Regions from separate parts of the Pseudomonas sp. S34 genome, predicted to be linked through region 4. Evidence: predicted binding sites of a transcription regulator. Region 4 holds the regulator's gene; each other region holds the start of a gene.
The links. Region 4 encodes FliA, which starts transcription of late flagellar genes. Its sites were predicted from a motif close to CTAAAGTTTNNNNNNNNNNNGCCGNTAA; they were not measured.
Positions count from the first base shown of each region.

Region 1 (2,202 bases), 2.6 Mb from region 4:
CGACCTGGCGAAGATCGAACAGGTCGAGCAAGTGGCGGTGCAATACAACCCGCTGAGCCTGATGGTGGCCGGCGTGGCCATCGCGGCGGCGTTCATCATTCAGTTGTTGCTCGATTCGATGATCATCGGTGCGCTGGTCGGATTCCTGATCTTCTCGGTGTCGGGCATTGTCAAATGGCGTGACACCGACGACCTGTTCACCGAAGGCATGAAAATGATGGCGATGATCGGCTTCATCATGATCGCCGCCTCGGGGTTTGCCGAAGTGATGAAGGCCACCGGTGAGGTGCAGACGCTGGTCGAGTCGTCGGCGTCGTACATCGATCACAGCAAAGGCATTGGCGCCTTGCTGATGTTGCTGGTGGGGTTGCTGGTGACCATGGGCATCGGCTCGTCGTTCTCCACCGTGCCGATCCTGGCGGCGATCTTCGTGCCGCTGTGCGTGCAACTGGGCTTCAGTCCGTTGGCGATCGTGTGCATCGTCGGCACGGCCGGTGCCCTGGGCGACGCCGGTTCACCGGCTTCCGACTCGACCCTAGGCCCGACTTCCGGCCTGAACATCGACGGCCAGCACCATCACATCTGGGACACCGTGGTCCCGACCTTCCTGCACTACAACCTGCCGCTGCTGGCGTTTGGCTGGGTGGCGGCGATGGTCCTCTAACCCTGATACCCCTGTGGGAGCGGGCTTGCTCGCGAAGACGGCGGCACATCCAGCATCGATGTGTCTGGCACACCGCCTTCGCGAGCAAGCCCGCTCCCACATTGATCGCGTTCAACTTTTGACCCGGCGTGCCGTTAAAGCTTTTAACCACGCCAACAAAAATCAAAAGAGTGAACGTCATGCGCATGAGCCTCAAGGCAAAAGTCCTGTCCCTTGCCGTCCTCCCGGTGTTGCTGTTTGCGCTGGTCATCAGCCTGACCACGCTGTTCATTCTTCAGGATCAGGCGCGCAAGGAAGTCGAGCAGACCCGCGAGCGCCTGCTCAGCGATGCCAAGGCAACCTTGCAAAGCTACGTGGCCGTGGCCATGACCACGATCAAACCGCTCTACGACGCCGCCGCCCCCGGCGATGAGGCGGCGCGGGCCCAAGTGATCAAGCTGCTGTCGAGCATCACCTACGGCAAGGACGGTTACTTCTTCGGCTACGACTCCAACACCGTGCGCCTGTTCAAGGCCAATAGCCCCGAGGGCGTGGGCCAGAGCTTCAAGGACAACCGCGACCCGAACGGTGTCTACGTCAACCGCGACCTGGTGAAGGTCGCCAAGGACGGTACGCACTACCTGCAATACAGCTCGCCATTGCCTGGCAACACCCAGGTGCTGGTGCCCAAGCTCGGCTACACCGAATACCTGCCGAAGTGGGACATGGCGGTCGGCACCGCGGTCAACCTCGACGGCATCGAAGCACAAGTGGCCGTGGTCGAAGCCAAGGTCCAGGAGCGCATGCAAGGCATGGTGCTGAGTATCGTTGGCGTAGCAGTCGTGGTGCTGTTGGTGATCGCTGCTGCCGGGATGCTGCTGGCCAACACCATTGTGCGTCCGCTGCATCTGATGAAAGCCAACCTCGACGACATCGCGGCGGGCGAGGGCGATCTGACCCGCCGCCTGACCATCACCAGTCAGGACGAACTCGGTGAACTGGCCGGCTCGTTCAACCGTTTCGTCGACAAGATCCACGGCCTGGTACGGCAGATCACCGAAATGACCTCGCAACTGACCGGGCTGGTGAACCAGGTGTCCGACCAGGCCAACCGTTCGGACCAGGCCATGGAACGCCAGCGTCACGAAACCGATCAGGTGGCCACAGCGATCAACGAAATGTCGGCGGCGGCCCAGGAAGTGGCCAAGAGCGCGCAGAACGCCGCGGTAGCAGCCCAGCAGACCGACGAAGAAGGGCAGGCGGCCAAGCGTGTTGTGGCCGGCAGCATCGAGAAGATCCATGCCCTGGTGGACGACATCCGCAGCAGCGGCGTGTCCCTGGACAGCCTGCAAAAAGACGTGTCGTCGATTGTCAGCGTGCTCGGGGTGATCCGCTCGATTGCCGAGCAGACCAACCTGTTGGCGCTCAACGCGGCCATCGAAGCCGCCCGCGCCGGCGAGGCCGGGCGCGGCTTTGCGGTGGTGGCCGATGAAGTGCGGGCGCTGGCCAGCCGTACACAAATCAGCACCCAGGAAATCCAGGGCATGATCGACCGTTTG
Region 1 is NZ_CP019398.1:4,272,250-4,274,451, reverse strand. It holds gene PspS34_RS19060 (Na+/H+ antiporter NhaC family protein) at 1-664, shown strand, start outside; gene PspS34_RS19055 (methyl-accepting chemotaxis protein) at 844-2,202, shown strand, end outside.
Region 1: PspS34_RS19055 (methyl-accepting chemotaxis protein) is a predicted target of FliA. The motif match lies at 775-802, and genes of this name have one in related genera.

Region 2 (2,202 bases), 830 kb from region 4:
GATCTGCCATTCACCGACGCGCAATACCACGCGTTGACAGCCCTGACGCGCCAGTTGCAACAGGCGTTCACGGCAATCACCACAGAGCGCATCTGCGGGCACAGCGACATTGCACCGGGGCGCAAAACCGATCCAGGGCCGGCGTTCGACTGGGCACGCTATCGTGCCGCCCTGGCACAAGAGGAAGGACGATGAGTTTTCTGGTGTTGCTGTTGGCGGTGTGGATCGAGAAGTTCTCGGCCCTGCGCCATCGGGTTCAGCGTGACAATGGCTGGACACACGAGCTGAACAAGCTTGAGGCCAGCCCGCGATTTTCAAACCGACCATGGCTGGTGCTGTCGATACTGGTCTTGTTGCCGGTGGCGTTGCTGGGGTTGCTGCTGGTCGTCATCGAGCCAGTGGCCTACGGCTTGCTGGCGTTGCCGATCCATATGCTGGTAGTCATCTACAGCCTGGGGCGCGGTGATCTACTGGGCGATCTCGGGCCGTTCCGCGATGCCTGGCGTCGGGAGGACCTGCAAGCGGCGGCCCATGTCGCCCAGCGCGATCTGGATATCTGCGCAGACAATGGCGAGCAGCTGCTGGAGCAGGTCGAAGGGCATTTGCTGTGGGAGGCCTACCAGAGCTTTTTCGCGGTGATTTTCTGGTACTTCCTGTTGGGTCCGGTTGCGGCGCTGAGTTATCGGTTGCTGGCGCTGGCCGAAGAGCACGGGAAAAACCCTGCAGTGGTCGAGCGCGCCGGGCAACTGCGTCACGCCTTCGACTGGTTGCCGGTGCGTCTGCTGGCCGCGAGCCTGGCGTTGGTCGGCAATTTTGTCGCGGTCAGTCGGGTGATGCTGCATGAGCTGCTGAACTGGAACATCAGCGCCGCGCAATTGATCGTGAAAGTCGGGCTGGTGGCCGGTGAAATTCCGGCGCCGGTGACCGGCGCGGAAGGTATCAACAATCTGGACCGCATCTGGGCGCTGCTGCTGCGTGCGGCGGTGCTCTGGTATGCCGGGTTTGCGTTGTGGACGGTCCTGCATTAACCCGGCTGTCTGAGCCATTGTGGCGAGGGGGCAAGCCCCTCGCCACATCGAGTTCGCTTCGTATCGCTCGCGGACTTCTGTCGTTAACCTTAAGTTACAAAACCTCCTGCCGATTTAAGTTATACAGAGATAGCGTCGAATAGTGGCTATCTGCTTTCTGTCTGCGCCTGCCAATAAAAAAAATAAGAAACTGAAGGGAGACATCCAGTGAAGAGCTTGCTCTATCCCGCTGTCGCACTGATGAACCGTCTGAGCTTCGGTATGAAGTTCAGCCTGATCAGCGTACTGTTCCTGGTGCCGATGCTGGTGACCAACTTCTATCTGGTGCGTGACTCCTACCGCGAATTCCAGGGCACGCGCATCGAACTGCAAAGTCTCGACCTGTTGGGCAGCAGCCTGACGTTGCGGCGCGATCTGGAAACCCTGAACAACCTGGTGCAGATCAATGTCAGCCTCGGCCAATCCGGCAAGGCCGGCAACGTCGAGTCGAAAATCAGCGCCCTTGAGCAGAATATTCTGACTCGCCTGCAAGGGCTGACGGCGATGACCAGCGACCCGGAGCAGGTTGCGGTGTTTGATGGCAAACGCGATGAAATGATCGCCGCGTTCAAGGCCCAGCAAACGGAAAATTCCCTGCAAAGCAAAAGTGCCTTGATCGGCAAGCTGGTGGGCAGCGCGCAGATTTTCAGCCAGCTCATCACCAGCCAGTCCGGCCTCAGTCGCGACAACCAGAGCGACATGCGCCAGTTGAGCGAGCTCGTCACCCTCGTCACGCCACGGGTCACCCAGATCCTGGGCGAAGGTCGGGCAATGGGGTCTTATTCGTTGGGACAGGGGTTCATCAACTCGGCTTCGAGTACCCGTTTCGATGAATTGCTGGCGCAGATTGAAAAGCTCCAGGCCGAGTATGGCCTGAAGTTGCAGGATGCCCTGGGTTCCAGCAACGCTGCGCGTGAGACCCTGGCCACTCAGGCCGATAGCAGCCGGGCATCCTTGAAGAAAGCCAGCGAGCTGTTCGAAGAACAAGTGGTCATGGCTGATACCCTCGACGCGCCGTGGCAGGGCTTTTACGATCAGGTCAGCGTCCTGATGGACCAGACCTACCAACTCAACGAAGCGGTCCTGAAGTATCTCGGCCCGCAATTGCAGCAGCGACTTGAGCAGAATCGCACGC
Region 2 is NZ_CP019398.1:867,474-869,675, forward strand. It holds gene ampD (1,6-anhydro-N-acetylmuramyl-L-alanine amidase AmpD) at 1-195, shown strand, start outside; gene ampE (regulatory signaling modulator protein AmpE) at 192-1,028, shown strand; gene PspS34_RS03705 (methyl-accepting chemotaxis protein) at 1,236-2,202, shown strand, end outside.
Region 2: PspS34_RS03705 (methyl-accepting chemotaxis protein) is a predicted target of FliA. The motif match lies at 1,117-1,144, and genes of this name have one in related genera.

Region 3 (2,202 bases), 3.1 Mb from region 4:
GAGGGGGCTTGCCCCCTCGCCACAGTTGATCAGTGTGTCAGGTGATGACGGGGACTCAATAATCCTGCTGCTTGCGAAACGCCCAGCGCCCGGCGATCACGGTAAAGGTCGCGACCAGCGCCACCAGGATCCAGAAGCCCTCCGGGTCATCCGCCAGCGGAATGCCGCCGACGTTCATGCCGAAGAAACCGGCGATGATGTTGATCGGCAGCGCCAGCACCGTCACCACCGTCAGGGTGAACAGCGTGCGGTTGGTCTGTTCGTTGATGTTGGCGGCGATCTCCTCCTGCAACAGCTTGATCCGCTCACCCAGCGCCGTGAGGTCGTTGATGATCAGCGCAAACTCCTCAGTGGATTTGCGCAGCTCCTTCACGTCTTCCTTTTGCAGCCATTGCGGCGGCCGGTTGAGCAGGCGCAGCAATGAGCCTGGCTCCAGCGCCAGCAGCCGTTGCAATCGCACCAGCACCCGGCGATTGGCGCCCAGTTCCGCGCGGTTGGTCGACAGGCGCGAGGACAGCAATTGGTCTTCGATCTGGTCCACGCTCTGACTGGTCTTGCGCACGATCTGGGTCAGCACTTCACCCTGGTCGCGCAGCAAATGCACCAGCAGCTCCAGCGGGGAGCGAAAGCACTCCCGGGCCTTCACCGACGAGCGCAATTTGTCCACCGAGTGCAGCGGTTGCAGGCGGGCGCTGATGATCAATTGACTGCGGGCACACACCCACAGGGTCGAGACATCCGACGAGACCATGTTGCTGAGGTTGAACACCACGTCGTTGACCACTGCCAGCAACGCGGAGTCGACATGCTCGATGCGTGTCGAACGCGAGCCTTCATGCAGCGCTTCGAAAAACTCCTCGGGCAACTCCAAATGGCTTTTCATCCAGCGCTCGCACGCGGCGTGGGCGAGGTTCAGGTGAAGCCAGAGAAATTGCTCATCGCTTTGCGGCTGTTGCAGGTACTGCAAGGCCTCGGCGGAATTGATTTCCCGACCGGCCTCACCGGGGCGAAAACTGAAACCGTAAAGCAGGCCGAACAGATCCGTGTCGCGATGGCTTTGATCGATGCTGTGGTTCATGAGGACTCGCAAGGGGAGGCGCCTGTCACGTGTTTTACAGGTTCACTTGAGCGGCATCATCGCAAGCGGGAATGACGTTTTTGTGACAGGAAAACAACGCAAAAAATTGTTCTACCGGCGGTCGGGATTTTCTCAAGAACCGCTCTGGCTAGCCGATCACGCTTGGGTTAAGTTGCGTGCCGCAGGCCTCGGCCGGGACCGCAGACAGGGATGTCCAGACACTTTTCACGCCTTAACGGGCGTGCCTCATTCCTGTCATGAGTACCCTGCGATGCTTTTGCAAAAGTCCCTGAGAGCACAAATTCTCGCCCTGCTGAGCGGCAGCCTGCTGGCGATGCTGTTGATCGCCCTGGCGTGCTTTCACTTCCTGTCCAGCGGCGTGCAGAACTACGCCAATCTGATCGAAGGCCCGCTGCACACCTCGCAATTGATCGATGAAGCCAACCTGCAATTCAAGGTGCAGGTGCAGGAATGGAAAAACGTCCTGCTGCGCGGCAAACAACCGGCTGACCTGAGCAAGTACTGGGGGCAATTCGAGGGGCGTCAGCGCGATGTGCAAAACATCCTCGGTGAGTTGGCCGCGCAGAAGGGTATCGAGCCGCAACTCAAGAGCCGCATCGAGCGCTTGCGTGACGAACATCGCCAGTTGGGCGCGGCCTATCAGAAGGGGCGGGACGCGTTCGTGGCCGCCGGTGGTGACCCTGCGGCGGGCGACGGGGCGGTCAAGGGTGTAGACCGCGCAACCAGCGATCAGATGAGTGAACTGGTCAGCGAGTTGCGCAAGCAGGGCGCCGAGCAATCGACACTGATCAGCGCCAGTGCCGAGCGCACGGTGTTGCTGGGGCTGGTCGTGATGCTGGTTTCGGGGGTACTGATCGGCCTGCTGAGCTTGTGGCTGGTCAACCGCAACCTGGTCGAGCCGATCCGCAAACTGATCGAATACGTGGCGCAACTCAGCCAGGGGCGTATTGCCGAGCGCGTGGCCAGCATCCGTCAGGACGAGTTGGGCAAACTGGCTATGGCCGCCAACACCCTGCGCGATTTCCTCGCCGAAACCTTCAGCCGTTTGCAGCGCAGTGCGTCGGACCTGGACAGCGCCAGCGGTGAGTTGAACTCGATCGCCA
Region 3 is NZ_CP019398.1:4,877,381-4,879,582, reverse strand. It holds gene PspS34_RS21725 (transporter) at 56-1,078, opposite strand; gene PspS34_RS21720 (methyl-accepting chemotaxis protein) at 1,350-2,202, shown strand, end outside.
Region 3: PspS34_RS21720 (methyl-accepting chemotaxis protein) is a predicted target of FliA. The motif match lies at 1,210-1,237, and genes of this name have one in related genera.

Region 4 (2,202 bases):
AGTGAACTTGTCCCTGGCTTTGGCCGAACTTGGCCGGCGCGTCATGCTGTTGGACGCCGACCTGGGGCTGGCGAACGTCGACGTTCTGCTGGGCCTGACACCCAAACGTACCCTGGCCGACGTGATCGAAGGCCGCTGCGAACTGCGCGATGTATTGCTGCAGGGGCCCGGCGGCATCCGTATCGTTCCGGCCGCATCCGGCACTCAGAGCATGGTGCATCTGAGCCCCGCGCAACACGCCGGCCTGATCCAGGCCTTCAGTGATATCGGCGACAACCTCGACGTACTGGTGATCGACACCGCTGCGGGCATTGGTGACTCGGTAGTCAGTTTCGTCCGTGCAGCCCAGGAAGTGCTGCTGGTGGTGTGCGACGAGCCGACCTCGATCACCGATGCCTACGCCTTGATCAAGTTGCTGAACCGCGATTACGGCATGAACCGCTTCCGCGTCCTGGCCAACATGGCCCAGAGCCCGCAGGAAGGACGCAACCTGTTCGCCAAGTTGACCAAGGTCACGGATCGCTTCCTCGACGTCGCCTTACAATACGTCGGCGCGGTGCCCTACGACGAAAGCGTGCGCAAGGCCGTGCAGAAGCAGCGCGCCGTCTACGAGGCCTTCCCGCGTTCCAAGTGCTCGCTGGCGTTCAAGGCAATCGCACAAAAGGTTGATACCTGGCCGCTGCCTGCCAACCCGCGCGGGCACCTGGAGTTTTTCGTCGAGCGCCTCGTGCAGCAGACAGCAGGACCTGTTCTATGACAGCCAGCGGCTACAACCTCTACAAGAGATCGGCGCGTGATGCGCAGTACGAGCTGATCGAGCGTTACGCGCCGCTGGTTAAACGCATTGCCTACCACTTGCTGGCGCGTTTGCCGGCCAGTGTCCAGGTCGAAGACCTGATCCAGGCCGGGATGATTGGCCTGCTTGAAGTGTCGACCAAATATGACGCCGGCAAAGGCGCCAGTTTCGAGACGTACGCGGGCATACGAATCCGCGGCGCCATGCTCGATGAAGTGCGCAAGGGGGACTGGGCGCCACGTTCAGTCCACCGCAATACGCGCATGGTCAGCGATGCCATTCGCTCGATTGAAGCTAAAACCGGCCGTGACGCTAAAGATCACGAAGTTGCGGCCGAACTCCAATTGAGTCTCGACGATTACTACGGGATTTTGAACGACACCCTGGGCAGCCGGCTGTTCAGTTTCGACGACCTGTTGCAGGACGGCGAACACGAAGGGCTGCACGAGGATGGCGCGAGTGCTCATGTCGAGCCGTCACGCGACCTGGAGGATGAACGCTTCCAGGCTGCGCTGGCGGATGCGATTGCCAATTTGCCGGAGCGTGAGCGACTGGTGTTGGCGCTGTACTACGACGAAGAGTTGAATCTCAAGGAAATCGGTGAGGTCCTGGGGGTCAGCGAATCGCGGGTCAGCCAGTTACACAGCCAGTGCGCGGCCCGTTTGCGGGGGCGTTTGGGGGAGTGGCGAGCGCGCTGAAGGCAGTGTGGGGACACTGCGAACGAGGCCGGTGTGGTGTTGAACTGCGCCGGTCGCGATCTGTTGTGCTCCAGACAGTCATTGAGTGCTTTGCCGGATTGATTGAAATGGCGTGTCCAGGTGCTGGGCGCGTTTAAGACTGCTTGGAGGTCGAATTGGACAAGAACATGAAAATCCTCATCGTTGATGACTTCTCAACGATGCGGCGGATCATCAAGAACCTGCTGCGTGACCTTGGGTTCACCAACACCGTCGAGGCCGACGATGGCACTACCGCCATTCCGGTGCTCAACAGCGGAAGCATCGACTTTCTGGTAACGGACTGGAACATGCCTGGCATGACCGGTATCGATCTGCTGCGTCACGTGCGTGCCGATGAAAAGCTCAAGCACCTGCCGGTGCTGATGGTGACCGCTGAAGCCAAGCGCGAGCAGATCATCGAAGCGGCCCAGGCCGGCGTTAACGGCTATGTGGTCAAGCCCTTCACGGCCCAGGCGTTGAAAGAAAAAATCGAGAAGATTTTCGAACGCATCGGTTGATGAGTGCGCCACGGGGGAGCTATGGGCAATAACGAAACTTCATTGGGCGATTTTGAATCGACCCTGAAAAAACACGCCCTCGAATTGGTCGAGAGCCTTGAAAAAGGCAAGTTCGGCGACGCGGTGCAATTGATCCATGAGCTCAACCAGACCCGTGACCGCGGCCTGT
Region 4 is NZ_CP019398.1:1,694,877-1,697,078, forward strand. It holds gene fleN (flagellar synthesis regulator FleN) at 1-757, shown strand, start outside; gene fliA (RNA polymerase sigma factor FliA) at 754-1,494, shown strand; gene PspS34_RS07445 (chemotaxis response regulator CheY) at 1,662-2,033, shown strand; gene PspS34_RS07450 (protein phosphatase CheZ) at 2,055-2,202, shown strand, end outside.